One region of the Terribacillus aidingensis genome, then DNA from elsewhere that is predicted to be linked to it. Evidence: riboswitches for the same ligand, from Rfam matches in the RefSeq annotation. Region 1 holds a riboswitch; each other region holds the start of a gene.
The links. A riboswitch is a leader RNA that binds a small molecule or an ion and turns the genes downstream of it on or off. The one in region 1 is predicted to bind S-adenosylmethionine.

Region 1 (4,950 bases):
TACGATATTCGGTGCATCTCCACCATTTGGAATGATGCCATGAATGCGTATGTCCTGCGGAAGGTGCTGGCGCAATGCATTTATTCCATTGAAAAGCTGAATAACGGCATCCAAGGCATTGATTCCTTTATCTGGCGCACCGGAAGCATGAGCTGGTTTTCCGTAGAAATGAAAATCAAGCGGATCGACAGCGAGAAACTCACCCGTTACACTTGTTCTGCCAGAAGGATGAATGATCAAGGCAGCATCAATATCCTTCAGCAGCCCATGCTTTACGAAGCTTCCTTTGGCACTGCCATTTGGTCCGCCTTCCTCGGCAGGTGTTCCAAGAACCGCTACACTACCACCTGCCTCATCCAATGTTTCCGCCAAGGCAACGCCTGCTGCTGTACTAGTGGTACCGATAATATTATGTCCGCAAGCATGCCCGATACCAGGTAGTGCATCATACTCAGCAAGGAATGCAATACGAGGACCTGGCTTACCGCTATCTTTCAGTGCATAAAAAGCTGTTTCATGTCCTGCTACACCTTTATCCACTTGGAATCCCGCTTCTTCCAGCAAAGCAATGAGCGTTTCGCTCGCGAAAAATTCCTGGTTTCCGATCTCTGGCTTCGCATGGATGGCCTGACTAGTCTGGATATACTTTTCTTTATTTGTATCCAAATGCAGTGAAATTCTGCTAACTTCCGTAACAGATCTACTCATAATCATTCCTCCTCCTGAAGTCTTTTCAGATGCTCCTGCAGTTCCTCTTTTGGTACATCTACCACGATAGAGCCACCATTTGTATCATTCTCGACTGCTTCCTTCACAGCTTCATCCTGATACAGCTCAACGATTTTCTGATATGTTTCATTGTTCTCGTCTTTCTTATTAACTGCGAAGACATTTACAAAGGGTGTAATGCTGTCATCTTTGGCATTTTCCAAATAAATTGGATCTTCCTTCGGATCAAGACCTGCCTGACCTGCTATACCATTATTGATGAAAGATGCTGCTACATCCGGCAAGACACGTGGAGTTTGCTGGGCAACAACAGGTACGATCTCAATGTTCTTCGGATTCTCTACAATTTTGGATGGATCTCCGAACTGGCCAAAGTCATCCGCTAATTTTATAACGCCAGCTGCTTCCAAAGCCCGCAGTGATCTAGCTTGGTTAGATGGATCATCCGGGATAGCAATCTTATCGCCTTCCTTCAGTTCATCAAGGCTTTCGATTTTCTCTGAATAAGCTCCAATTGGGGCAATGACTGTCGAACCGATTGGTACAATAGTATCGCCATTTTCTTTGGCATATTGACTTAGGAAGGCGATATGCTGGAATGAGTTCATGTCGATTTCACCGTTGGCCAACGCTTGGTTTGGCAGTGTATAGTCAGAGAATTCCACAAGTTCGATATTGATGCCCTCTTCCTTCGCCTTTTCCTTCAAAATTGGCCATTGATCCCCATCAGAACCTGTTACACCGATTTTCACTGTTTGGCTGCCATCTGCTGAGCTGCTCCCACACGCTGCAAGGATAAATACAAAGGCTAACGAAACGATTCCAAGTAGAGCTTTTTTCATGTCGATCATCTCCTTAAAATTTTTCTTGAAAGTGTATTGCCGACCCATTGGGCAAGCTGGACAAGCACAATTAAGATAACGACTGTAACAATCATGACGCTTGTATCAAACCGCTGGTAGCCATATGTCATCGCTACATGTCCGAGACCACCGCCGCCGACCGTTCCTGCCATTGCCGAGAAATCAATCAAACTGATGGTAATGAACGTCAATCCGAGAACGAGCGGACCGAGAGCTTCCGGAATCAAGATGGTAAAGATTATCTGAAGAGGACTGGCTCCCATGGCCTTGGCTGCCTCGATGACACCCGGGTCAATACTGATGAAATTATTTTCTACAACTCGTGCGATGCTGAATGCAGCTGCGATGCTCATTGGGAAGATCGCGGCCCATGTACCGATAGTCGTGCCAATCACCTCTCTGGTCAGCGGACTGATCGCGACTAGGAATATAATGAAGGGGATCGGGCGGATAATGTTGATCAGGAAGTTGATAATTTGAAAAAGAAACGCATTTTCTAGGATGTTTCCTTTACGGGTAATGAAAAGTAGAAGTCCGAGAATGATGCCGAATATAGAACCAATGACCAATGTGACAGCCACCATCAGAATCGTCTGACCAGTCGCCTCGACAATACGCGGCCAAAAAGTTTGCCAATCTACGCCCATGCCACATCCACCTCCTCTATTTGTACGATCTCTTCTAATTCCCTTACAGCACTGGCTGTTTTACCTTCGTCACCGTCAAAGCTGACAAGCAAATTGCCGTAGAATTTTGCCTGGATTTCTTGGACGGAACCATAGACGATATTCACGTCAATATCGTGCTTTCTTGTTACCCGGGATAAGACTGGATCGCTTGCCACCTCTCCTTTGAAAATGATTCGGTATAGCTGCTTCCCGCCTTTTTGCCGCCACTCATCTAATAACGATGGAGATGGGAGGTCCTGCTGAACGGAGCGGATAAAACGTTTTGTCGTCTGGTGGACAGGACTTGTGAATGTATCGAATACACCGCCAGTTTCTATAACCTCTCCATCCTCCATTACAGCAACCTTGTCACAGATTGCTTGAATCACATGCATCTCATGTGTGATCAGCAGAATTGTAATACCGAATTCCTTGTTCACCTTTTTAAGAAGACGAAGAATTTCACCGGTTGTATCAGGATCCAGTGCCGAAGTTGCTTCATCACAAATCAGAATATCTGGTGATGTGGCTAATGCTCTGGCAATGCCAACTCTCTGTTTCTGCCCCCCTGAAAGCTGCTCCGGAAAATCCTTAGCCTTGTCTGACAACCCAACGAAACGCAGCAGTTCTTCCACTCTCTCTTTTATTTTTGCTCGCGGCATTTTTGCTAGTTTCAAAGGATAAGCAACATTACCAGCAACAGTCCGCGAGGTTAACAGATTGAAATTCTGAAAGATCATCCCTATCCTGCGGCGTACTTTCCGAACTTCACTAGGACGAAGACTGGCTAAATCCACACCTTGCACTTCCACCGAACCTGCTGTCGGATTTTCCAGCACATTGACAAGCCTGAGCAAGGTACTTTTACCGGCTCCGCTAAAGCCGATAATGCCGAATATCTCTCCTTCCTCGATTGTCAGATTCACATTTCTAACAGCATGCACTTCCCGTTTTCCGATTGTAAATGTCTTTGAAACATCCTTGAAAGCAATCATCATTTTTCCTCCCATCAACACAAAAGAGCCCTCTTTTCCTTATCCAGAAAAAGAGGGCTCCACGTATGAAACTTCCTCATTCTCATCTTCCAAACGCTCATGAGCGTTTGCAGGAATTGGCACGGTATTTAGTAATAAACCCGTTGCCGAGACGTCATAGGGCCTGATCCCTCGGTCTCTCTGGATAAGAATAAAACAAGTATGTAGTTGTAAGATTTGATTACCATGTTATGGGATTGCAGATTGAAAGTCAATCTCTTTTTTAAAATTCTTTTCCCTGGTATTGGATAATCCCTTGCTGTGGCCAGCTTGCGTTAGCTATTTATACATTATCAAAAAAGGATTGCTTCACACAGCCTTTCAATCATAATAAGACGCATATTGGCTAGTTTGGATTAGTAGCTAAAGTATACGATAACCAAGCCTGTTTTCCTATACAGCCAAATTAAAAAGTCGCATCAAAGATTCGACTTTCAATGTTATTCAGCTTTTAGGTGCCAAGTGTAACTTACAAAATCCCCAATAAGGTCTGCAGGTACACGAATACCGCTGTATGCCAGTTCATCACCACTGTATATTTCTTCCGTACCATTGATTCTGTAGTTTTTAGCTCCATCCAATCCCTTCATCCGTAAAGAAGCGAGTGGTGCTGCTGGCTCTGCCAGAACACGATAATAGGAGACAAAAGCTTCTGTTTTATCTTCGTTAACAAACATCCAAGCAGTTTCATTGCCTTCAAAAGGACTTTTCAGCCGATAGAATCGACCGAACTGAACAAGTCTGCGAATCTCCTTATAGGTGTTAATCTGCTGCTTGACGACTTCCTTCTCCTCAGGACTAAGCTTTGTGAGGTCCAGCTCGTATCCTAGATTCCCTGCCATCGCGACGTCACCCCGCATCTCCAATGAAGTAAATCTGTGTACTTGATGGTTCGGAACATCAGATACATGGGCACCCATCGAAGCAATGGGATAAAGCAAACTTGTAGTATGCTGAATTTTAAGCCTTGAGACAGCATCTGTATTATCACTTGTCCATGTTTGTGGCATGTAATACAGAATTCCCGGGTCATAGCGTCCGCCGCCGCCTGAGCAGCTTTCAAACAGAATCTGCGGAAAACGGGAAGTGATCTTATCCATCACTTCATAGACTCCGAGAATATGTCGATGTGCTGTTTCCCGCTGACGCTCAGGAGGAAGCAAGGCAGAACCGACCTCAGACAGATGACGGTTCATATCCCATTTCACATAAGTGATTGGGGCACTTTCCAAGATGGCTGCTACTCGCTTAATAATCTCCTCCCGAACATCCTGTCTTGAAAAATCGAGCACGAGCTGATCACGGCTTTCCGTACGATACCGATTCGGCACATGCAGACACCAGTCAGGATGCTCACGGTACAAATCACTGTCCACCGATACCATTTCCGGCTCGAACCAAAGTCCAAATTGCATATCTAAATCGTTTACACGTTTCGCCACATCTTCAAGTCCATTCGGCAGCTTCGTTTTATCGACAAACCAATCTCCCAATGATGTGGAATCTGAATTCCGTTTTTTGAACCAGCCATCATCCAATACGAAAAGCTCGATCCCTAGCTCACTGCCAGCCTCAGCGATTGCCTCAATTTTATCAGCATCAAAATCAAAATACGTCGCTTCCCAGTTATTAATCAGAATCGGCCGCTCTTTATCT
Region 2 (4,950 bases), 630 kb from region 1:
TCAGGTTCTGTAAATGTCGGAAATTTCGGTGAATTCCAATCAAACCTGCCTCCGTCTACAATCAACCCTCCTATAGAAGTACCATGACCGCCAATCCACTTTGTCGCACTATGGACGACAATATCAGCACCAAGTGTAATCGGTTTGCTCAAAATCGGTGTAGCAAACGTACTGTCGACGATTAGAGGAATACCAGCATCGTGAGCCACTGCTGCTACTGCTTCCACGTCTAGTACATGCAGACTCGGATTCCCGATGATTTCAGCAAATACAGCCTTCGTTTTGTCTGTAATTGCTGCGCGGAAAGCTTCCGGATCGGTCGGATCGACGAATTTAACGTTGATTCCGTAGCGTGGCAGTGTCGTGTGGAAAAGATTGTACGTTCCGCCATACAGATTGGTCGCTGCTACGATTTCGTCTCCAGCGCCTGCCAGATTGAGAATGCTGTAGCTGATTGCTGCCATACCAGACGCAACACCGACTGCTGCAACGCCGTCTTCCAGCAATGCAATCCGTTTTTCCAATACATCGACGGTAGGGTTACCAATACGGGAATATATGTTACCAGGCTCATCCAAGGCGAATAGGCGCTCTGCATGATCTGTATCATGGAAAAGGTAAGAAGTTGTTTGATAAAGCGGCACCGCTCTTGAACCTGTTGTCGGATCTGGTGCTTGCCCGCCGTGTAATGCTAATGTCTCTGCTTTATAAACTTGATCTGTCATTTTGTCATTCCTCCAATTATTTATAAATGAAAAAACAGCTTCTCGTAAGAAGCTGCTGCATAAGCATGGAACTTCTTATCTCTCAAACTCTTTGTTTGCTGGAAGTAGCACCTTCCAAGCATTGCTGCTTGCAGGTTGCCGGGCATCATCGGACCAGTCCCTCCGCCTCTCTTGATAAGCTATTATGAAATTTTTATAGGTTGCTGAAGCAAATGACGGATATGATGTCCCCACTTCTCAAATTCAAGCAAAAAGCCATCATGTCCATATATTGTTGTTACATCTACATGGCGCGCACCTGGAACTTCTGCCGCAAAGCGGCTAATCTCTTCCGGAGGGAACAGCAGATCCCTCGAGAAGCCGAACGACAGTACAATCGCTTTTATACTTTGGGCAGCAGACTGCCAGCCACCTCTGCCCCTTCCGATATCATGGCTGTTCATAGCCTCCAGTAATGTCATGTAACAGTTGGCATCAAAACGATTGACGAGCTTCTCTCCTTGGTAGTTCAAGTATGATTCCACCTCATATGCTGCATCGTCCCTTTGGGATGCAGCGCGTCGGAAGCGCTCATTATATTGATGATCAGAACGGTAAGTAAGCATTCCTACCATCCGTGCAAGTCCAAGACCTGCTGCAGGTAATTTGTCTGCTGTGTAATTACCATTGTTCCAATTCGGATCAGATGTGATAGCTGTCTTGGCCAAGTGATTATAGGCAATCGCATAGTCACTCACAAAAGGAGTTGCTGCAAGGGGGATTAGTACATCCATAAAATCCGGGTACATGACACCCCATTCCAGCACTTGCATCCCTCCTAATGATCCGCCGATCACAGCCCTCAAATGAGAGATTCCTAGCTTCTCCAACGCAGTGCGCTGAACCGAAACCATGTCACGAATCGTGATAGCAGGAAATGCCGATGCGTACCTCTCTCCCGAAATTGGATCTATTGATAAGGCACTTGTTGTCCCGTTGCATCCGCCAAGCACATTGAATGTAATTATCTGATACCGGTCGGTGTCGATAAAACCTCCGGGCTGCAGCAATCCGCTCCACCAGCCTGGATCTGCACTGGTGCCGGCCGCAAACTGATCCCCTGTCAGAGCATGGCAGACCAGCACCGTTTCTCCCGATTCAGGACCGCTTTTTTCATAAGCAACCTCTACCTTTGAAAGGATATGACCTGATTCAAGCTCGAAATCCCCGATGAGAAGTTTGCCGGTTTGGTATAACTGTTGTGACTTCATGTTCCGTACGCTTCCTCCCCTCAAATAAAAAAGCCACCCTGAGAGGACAGGGTGGCAATATGTACCGACTTGTCTCTCTCATCTCTAAAGTGCATACGCACTTTCAGGAATTAGCACCTTATAAGCATTTCTGCTTGCAGGTTGCCGGGCATCGTCGGGCCAGTCCCTCCGCCTCTCTTGATAAGAGCTTGCTATTTATTTGTTAACAGGATTGTAGCATGTGTTATTTTATGAGTCAACTATAAATTCTGAAATTTCCATTTACGTTATAAATATCCCTGGAAATTTGGACGCCCCGCATCAGCTAATGCCAATGCGGGGCTAAAATGTAACTTTTCTATTGTAAGTAGAGGATACCTAATACATCCTCCTGCCGCGGTACTTGTTCCACATGGTAGTTTACACTTAAACGATGCAATCCCTACCTCTATTGCATCCTCACGGCTCCTAGGCCGCTCCAGTCTGAATAAGTACTTCTGATTAAAACTATAGCAGAATGCCAATGATCTTCGATAAAGTTACTTAAACATCGAAGACGTTAACTATCTTATCATGCTTTACAATTATTGTCAAACTCCCGATGTAGCACTTCTCCGCAGCTGACTATCTATTCCCGCTAGCAACCTGCACAAACCACCCTAAATTTCCCATCTTTCTTAGATGCAGTCCTATTTTAAGTAACACTTCATGACGAAAGCCCTGAAAACACTTACACAAGTTGGTCAGAAATATTCACGTAAGATAACCTGACAAGTTTGTTACATTTTTTTGTCTGGCACTTATAATGAGAAAAGATTTAAATTTTCAAACAATAAAGATACTCACAGGGGGTAGAGAAGATGGATATGGCTAATACGGTATTCATGTTTGTCGCAACTGTCTTGGTATGGTTGATGACACCAGCACTCGCACTCTTTTACGGCGGGTTAGTAAGAAGCAAGAACGTACTGAGCACAGCGATGCATAGCTTTACGACAATGGCAATCGTATCGATTATCTGGATTATTATCGGCTTTTCATTGGCGTTCTCACCAGGTAACGGAATTATTGGAGGATTAGATTTCTTCGGACTTAATAATGTTGGTTTCGAACCGGCTGAAGGACACACTATTCCATTCAACTTATTCATGATGTTCCAAATGACATTCGCGATTCTGACAACTGCAATCGTGTCTGGCGCTTATGCAGAACGTATTCGTTTCCCAGCATTTATTCTTTTTACAGTTCTATGGGTCCTCATCGTTTACTCCCCGCTAGCACACTGGGTATGGGGCGGCGGCTGGATAGCTGAAATGGGCGCACTCGATTTCGCAGGCGGAAATGTTGTCCACATTTCCTCCGGTCTTGCAGGCTTGGTTGTTGCCATCGTCATCGGCAAACGAAAAAATGCTGGTTCCACAGCACCGCATAACCTGATCTTCACCTTGATTGGCGGCGCTTTGCTTTGGTTCGGCTGGTTTGGGTTCAACGTCGGCAGTGAGCTTGCTTTCGATGATGTAGCAATGTATGCCTTCATCAATACAAATACTGCTGCTGCCGCTGGTGTACTAGGCTGGATGATCATTGAATGGGTCGTCAACAAAAAGCCAACACTACTGGGAGCTGTATCCGGTGCAATTGCTGGTCTTGTAGCTATTACTCCGGCTGCTGGTTTCGTTTCCCCGATTGCCAGTATTCCAATAGGCTTCATCGGCGGCCTTGTCTGCTTCTGGGGTGTCGGCTGGCTGAAACAGAAGCTTGGTTATGATGACGCACTGGATGCTTTCGGCCTGCATGCAGTAGGCGGTACGTGGGGCGGCATCGCAACTGGTTTGTTCGCTAGCGACTCCATTAACGCAATCGTGGAGCACAATGGTCTTTTCTACGGTGGCGGTATTGATCTATTATGGAGACAGGTGGTTGCCATCATCGCGACATTTGCCTTCGTCGGCGTGGTGACATTCATCCTGATCACAATCGTCAACCTTATCTTCAAAGCACGAGCTACTGATGAAGAAGAAGCAAAAGGCTTGGATCTCACGATGCATGGCGAGCGTGCTTACCAGGACTAATTAAAAGGAGGAACGGTATATGAGTGACATGTTCAAGGTTGAGATTATCACTAGAAATTCAGCGGATCTTGAAGCTTTCAAAATGAAAATGGCTGAAATCGGAGTATCTGGCATGACTTTCTCCCATGTGCAAGGCTGCGGTTTGGAAGAAGGCTATACGGAGTTATACCGGGGCGTCAAGAAAGTACAGAATGTATTTGATCGACTAAAAGTGGAAATCGTCGTCAGTGCAGTTCCAGTCGATGACGTCATTAAAGCCGCTAAAAGCGCACTCCATACTGGTAAAGCAGGTGACGGAAAGATATTCGTCTATCCAATCCAGCAAACAATTGATATCAATACAGGAAAACAAGGTCCGGCTGCCTTGTAAGAAAAGTGCTCCCTCATGGGGGCGCTTTTTTCTACGTGAAAAAGCCAGCCCATTTTCAGGCTGGCTGGGAGAAGAACATGAGCAGGCTAGTAACATTAGGGCGATTGTTCTCATACGATACAGCAGATAGCTCTAGCAGCAATCCCGCTTTTGGCTTGGGGGCCTGGCGGGAGAGCTACCTTTATTTCACTATTCTATATGATAGATTTTAGCCGTATTCGGGTCATTTTCTATGTGGCGGCGATCTTCATCCACAAGATCTTTCAATTTTTTTATGGCATCTTCAAATTCATGCTGTGATAACTGGTTTGTTGCACGCAGGGAGCAAAGCATAGCATAGGCAATCGGCATCGTATTCACTTCTACAATCACATCTACATCAGAGTTGCCGCTATGGGCAACATGGGAACGGTTGTCATTTCTGCTGGTTGAGAACGGGTTTTTTTCATATTTTCTTACATTGCTCATGTTTATTCTCCTTCCTTATTCTTTCTTATCTTCTGCCGCAAGAACCGCCGCGTCTGCGTCTTGGACGGCGGCCTTTTCCGTGGCCT
Region 3 (4,950 bases), 1.4 Mb from region 1:
ACATTGAATGCTTGGCCAGATTGAAATACACCAAGTGTCACAACTGCGGATTCAAGCGGGTTGACTCTGCGGCTGACAATCTTTTGCAGGGCGCTGACGATATCACTTCCGATGACAATTGGATCGACAGCCTCATGAGGAGCTGCGCCATGACCGCCTTTTCCTTGGATAGTAATCGCGAATTTATCTACTGCTGCCATCTTGAAGCCTTCGCCAACACCGATCTTTCCGATAGGAGCGGCCGAATTAAGGTGAGCACCGTAGACATAGTCAACACCATCAAGTGCACCATCTTCAATCATCGCTTTTGCACCGCCTGGAGGTACTTCTTCAGCCGGCTGGAACAAAAAGACCACTTTACCTTTCAGACTATCCTTATGTTTGATCAGTGATTTGGCAGTTCCAAGGAGTGCTGCGGTATGGCCGTCATGACCGCAAGCATGCATTACGCCAGGAGTCTTGGATCGATAGGCTGTTTCTTTTTCATCTTCTATCGGAAGGGCATCGAAATCTGCTCGCAGTGCAATTGTTGGTCCTGCTGCCTTACCTGATAGGGTAGCGACGATGCCATATCCGCCAATATTTGTCTGGATATCTTCATAGCCGAAGCTGCGCAGCTTGTCGGCGATAAAACGGGCGGTCTCTGTCTCCTGGAAACTTAATTCAGGATGCTGATGCAAATAACGTCTCCACTCCACGACTTCTGCGAAATTATCTTCCAGCTCCGTATGTACTACCGCAAGTGTCTGCTTGATCTGTTCCATTTTCAAACCTCCTGTAACAATCTTGATATTTCCAATGAAAATAATCGGGATTAAGTTCAAAAAAAGACCCTCTTCCAGACAGAAGAGGGTCTTTTAAAGATTTTCCGCTCTTCTTATCTTCAGTGTTAAACACCTGGAATTAGCACAGTACTGCGGCTTGCAGCCTGTTGCTTTGGTTTCGTTGGGCCATTCCCTCCACCAATCTCGATAAGAAATATCAGTTGTAAGGAAAAGGATAGACCGAAAAGTTCTAGGTGTCAATCCTATTTTTTGTCGCTATTTTTCCTGATCGGCATGACTACGCCAAAAAATCCATTAGTAAAAGATTCATTTGGCAGAAAATTTTAAATAATGCTTGACTGTACATTCTTTTGTGATAACATAGCTTTAATATAAAAATTATATAGAACTTTTCTTATCAAGAGAGACGGAGGGACTTGGCCCAGTGATGTCTCAGCAACCAGTCTGAGAAGACACGGTGCTAAATCCAAAAGGTATCCGCCTTAAAGATAAGAAGCTGATTCGGTCATGACTGAACCTTCTTCCTTTTTGGGGAGAAGGTTCTTTTTTTGTTGAAGAGGAGGGTGAGAAGCGGTATGGGATATAGTTTAGAAACAGCATTTGTGCAGCTTGGAAATCACAGTGATGGAGTAACTGGGGCAGTTAATCCTCCAGTTTATCTGTCCACGGCTTATGCGCATAGTGGAATCGGAGAATCTACCGGCTATGATTATTCACGGACGAAGAACCCCACTCGATCAGTTCTGGAAGAAGGGTTTGCAAAGCTGGAAAAAGGCGATCAGGCATTTGCATGCAGCTCAGGCATGGCAGCAATCCAGCTTGTATTGTCACTTTTCCGTTCGAGCGATTCCCTGCTAGTGCCGGAGGATATTTATGGAGGCACCTATCGGCTGTTTGATTTCTATTCAGATGCCTATGACGTCTCGCCAATTTATGCGCCATTTCATTCCGTCGAAGAGACTGCGATATTGATAACGGACGATACAAAAGCAATTTTCCTTGAAACACCGACAAACCCGCTCATGCAGGAAATTGATATTGCTGCCTATGCGCAATTGGCAAAAGCATATGACCTGCTGTTAATTGTGGATAATACGTTTCTGACACCTTATTACCAGCAGCCGCTTACAGAAGGAGCAGATATCGTCATCCATAGTGCGACGAAATATATCGGCGGCCATAACGATGTTTTAGCCGGACTTGTTGTGAGTAAAGGCAGTGAGCTATCAGATCGGTTAGCTGTATTGCATAACGGTACGGGAGCTGTCTTGTCTCCGCTCGATTCCTGGCTTCTCATCCGAGGCTTGAAGACACTGCCGCTTCGAATGCGGCAGCATCAAGCAAATGCTGAGCGCATCGCAAGTTATCTTGCAGAGGAGCCGAAAGTGAAAGACGTCCTGTATACAGGAAAAGGCGGCATGCTTTCCTTCCGTGTTCAGGAAAGCAGCTGGGTCGATCCATTCCTTCGCAGCCTGGAAATCATCACCTTTGCCGAAAGTCTTGGCGGAGTGGAAAGCTTTATCACATATCCTACAACACAGACACATGCGGATATCCCTTTAGAGGAACGGGAAGCCAGAGGAATTTGCGATTGTTTGCTCCGTTTCTCGGTCGGGATAGAAGAAGCGGAGGATTTGATTCATGATTTACAGCAAGCATTCGCCAAACTGTATTAGGAGGTCAACATATGGGAGAACAACAAGCGGAAACAACGTGTATCCGGGGATCATATAAAGAGCAGCGGACAGGTGCTGTTAACGTCCCGATCTACCTATCGTCAACCTTTCACCAGGAGAGCTTTGATGATTTCGGTCCATTCGACTATAGTCGTTCCGGCAATCCGACACGAAAAGCACTGGAGCAAAAGGCTGCTGAACTAGAGGGAGGGAGAGACGCGTTAGCATTTTCATCTGGCATGGCAGCAATTTCCTCCGCATTCATGCTGCTGTCAGCGGGGGATCATGTGATAGTGACCGAGGGTGTGTACGGCGGAACGTATCGTTTCGTAACAGAAATCCTTCCAAAATTCCAGATTAGTCATTCCTTTGTTGACCTAACCGATTTGGATGCTATAGAAGCAGCTGTACGGCCAAACACGAAGGTCATTTACTTGGAAACACCGTCCAATCCGTGTTTGAAGGTGACTGACATTCGGGCCGTGGTCCGGATAGCAAAGCAACATGATTGTTTAACTTTCTTGGACAACACATTTTTGACGCCGCTGTATCAACAGCCATTGGCACTAGGTATAGATGTGGTCATCCACAGTGCCACCAAGTTTCTGTCAGGGCACAGTGATATTATCGCCGGACTGCTGATCACAAAGGATACAGAACTGGGAGAACGACTGGCTTTTATCCAGAATACGTTTGGTGCCATTCTAGGTGCCCAGGATAGCTATTTGTTGCTACAAGGAATAAAGACGTTAGGTACAAGATTACGTCAGTCATCGGAAACGGCGGAGAGGATAGCTTTGTTCCTGCTTGATCATCCGTTAGTGGAAGATGTCTTCTACCCTGGCTTGCCTACCCATAATGGACATGACATACATACCGGTCAAGCCATTGGAAATGGAGCAGTACTATCGTTCGCCCTGCCGAGCAGGGAGCACGCAAAGATTTTTGTTGAACAGCTTCGCATACCGATCTTTGCTGTCAGTCTCGGCGCGGTAGAATCCATTCTTTCGTACCCGGCTACGATGTCACATGCTGCCATGCCGGAAGCAGAACGTAAGAAACGAGGTATATCAGATGGACTCTTGCGGTTATCTGTTGGCCTGGAGCATGTGGAGGATCTCATTGGAGATCTGCAGCAAGCCTTAAAGGCTGCTGAAAGAGTAATAGAAAAAGTAAAAAACTAAAATGGGAGAGATGAACATGACAACGAAAACAAAAACGGCACCATTCAGAGCAGATCACGTAGGGAGCTTGCTTCGTCCAGATGTTCTGCACAAAGCCAGACAGCAATTTAAAGAAGGCCTGATCAGCAAACAAGATCTTCGTGATATCGAAACAACAGAAATCAAAAGAATTGTCGACAAACAGATTGAAGTCGGATTGGAGCTGGTAACAGACGGAGAATTCCGGAGAAGATTTTGGCATACAGATTTTCTGGAGCATCTTAACGGCATCACAGGTTATGTTCCGGATACCGGCTATTTGTTCAAAGGGGAAGAGACAGAACGGTATAACATAAAAAATACTGGCAAGGTTTCGTTCAATCCTGATCACCCATTTATCGAGGATTATAAAGTATTCCAAGACATCGTCGCTGGCAGGGCAGTGGCTAAACAGACAATTCCGAGTCCGAATCAGCTCTTCCATACAGATATTCGTGATCATTCGATTTATCCAGATATCGAGGACTTTGCAGCTGACGTCATTCAGACTTACAAAGATGCCATCCAAGCATTTTATGATGCAGGGGTACGCTATTTGCAGCTAGATGATGTTTACATTGCTACACTATCTTCTCCTGATGCGAAATTCGATGGAGAGCACTCCAGAGAGTTCTTGATCGATTTGGCACGCCGGGTGATCAATGGTGTATTGGAAGGTAAGCCGGAGGATCTTACTGTGACGACGCATCTCTGTCGAGGAAACTATCGCTCCACATATATGTTCGGGGGCAGCTATGACTTGATTGCAAAGGATCTGTTAGCGAAAGAGAAAGTCGATGGTTTCTTCCTAGAGTATGATGATGAGCGATCTGGTACATTCGAACCGCTTCAGTATATCCCGCAGGATGGTCCAAGAGTCGTGCTAGGCGTTGTAACTTCGAAATTTGGGGAACTGGAAGATAAGGATGCTGTAATCAGCCGGATTGAAGAAGCAACAAATTATATCCCTCTTGATCAGATTTGCTTAAGCCCGCAATGTGGCTTTGCCTCCACACATCATGGCAATAAATTGACTGAAGAAGAACAATGGGAGAAACTGCGCTTCATCGTCGATGTTGCAAAGACAGTTTGGCCGCAAGCGTAAGAAAAAGCCGTCCATTTTGACGGCTTTTTTACTTGCCATTAAGATCCTCACAGTTAAGTAAGTACTCTGGTAATTGGTAAGAAATTGGGAGTATTTAATCCTAGTAGGAAAGTAGGCTTTTGAGAAAGCGGTTGCTTCACCGTCTTGCCGTTCGTTAGAATTGAATTGTTAATATTATTTGA

Region 2: it holds a riboswitch for S-adenosylmethionine, as region 1 does, so the genes downstream of both, metX (homoserine O-acetyltransferase) here and ABXS78_RS15985 (ATP-binding cassette domain-containing protein) in region 1, are expected to answer to the same signal.
Region 3: it holds a riboswitch for S-adenosylmethionine, as region 1 does, so the genes downstream of both, ABXS78_RS04880 (methionine biosynthesis PLP-dependent protein) here and ABXS78_RS15985 (ATP-binding cassette domain-containing protein) in region 1, are expected to answer to the same signal.

Annotation. Positions count from the first base shown of each region.
Region 1 is NZ_CP159996.1:3,085,355-3,090,304, forward strand. It holds gene ABXS78_RS15970 (M20 family metallopeptidase) at 1-708, opposite strand, end outside; gene ABXS78_RS15975 (MetQ/NlpA family ABC transporter substrate-binding protein) at 711-1,571, opposite strand; gene ABXS78_RS15980 (methionine ABC transporter permease) at 1,577-2,239, opposite strand; gene ABXS78_RS15985 (ATP-binding cassette domain-containing protein) at 2,230-3,255, opposite strand; SAM riboswitch class I at 3,335-3,446, opposite strand; gene ABXS78_RS15990 (alpha-galactosidase) at 3,735-4,950, opposite strand, start outside.
Region 2 is NZ_CP159996.1:2,458,488-2,463,437, forward strand. It holds gene ABXS78_RS12990 (PLP-dependent aspartate aminotransferase family protein) at 1-725, opposite strand, end outside; SAM riboswitch class I at 798-906, opposite strand; gene metX (homoserine O-acetyltransferase) at 908-1,975, opposite strand; SAM riboswitch class I at 2,051-2,162, opposite strand; gene ABXS78_RS13000 (ammonium transporter) at 2,815-4,026, shown strand; gene ABXS78_RS13005 (P-II family nitrogen regulator) at 4,046-4,396, shown strand; gene ABXS78_RS13010 (hypothetical protein) at 4,586-4,864, opposite strand; gene ABXS78_RS13015 (hypothetical protein) at 4,890-4,950, opposite strand, start outside.
Region 3 is NZ_CP159996.1:885,414-890,363, forward strand. It holds gene ABXS78_RS04875 (M20 family metallopeptidase) at 1-764, opposite strand, end outside; SAM riboswitch class I at 875-978, opposite strand; SAM riboswitch class I at 1,177-1,280, shown strand; gene ABXS78_RS04880 (methionine biosynthesis PLP-dependent protein) at 1,361-2,461, shown strand; gene ABXS78_RS04885 (aminotransferase class I/II-fold pyridoxal phosphate-dependent enzyme) at 2,473-3,645, shown strand; gene ABXS78_RS04890 (5-methyltetrahydropteroyltriglutamate--homocysteine S-methyltransferase) at 3,662-4,768, shown strand.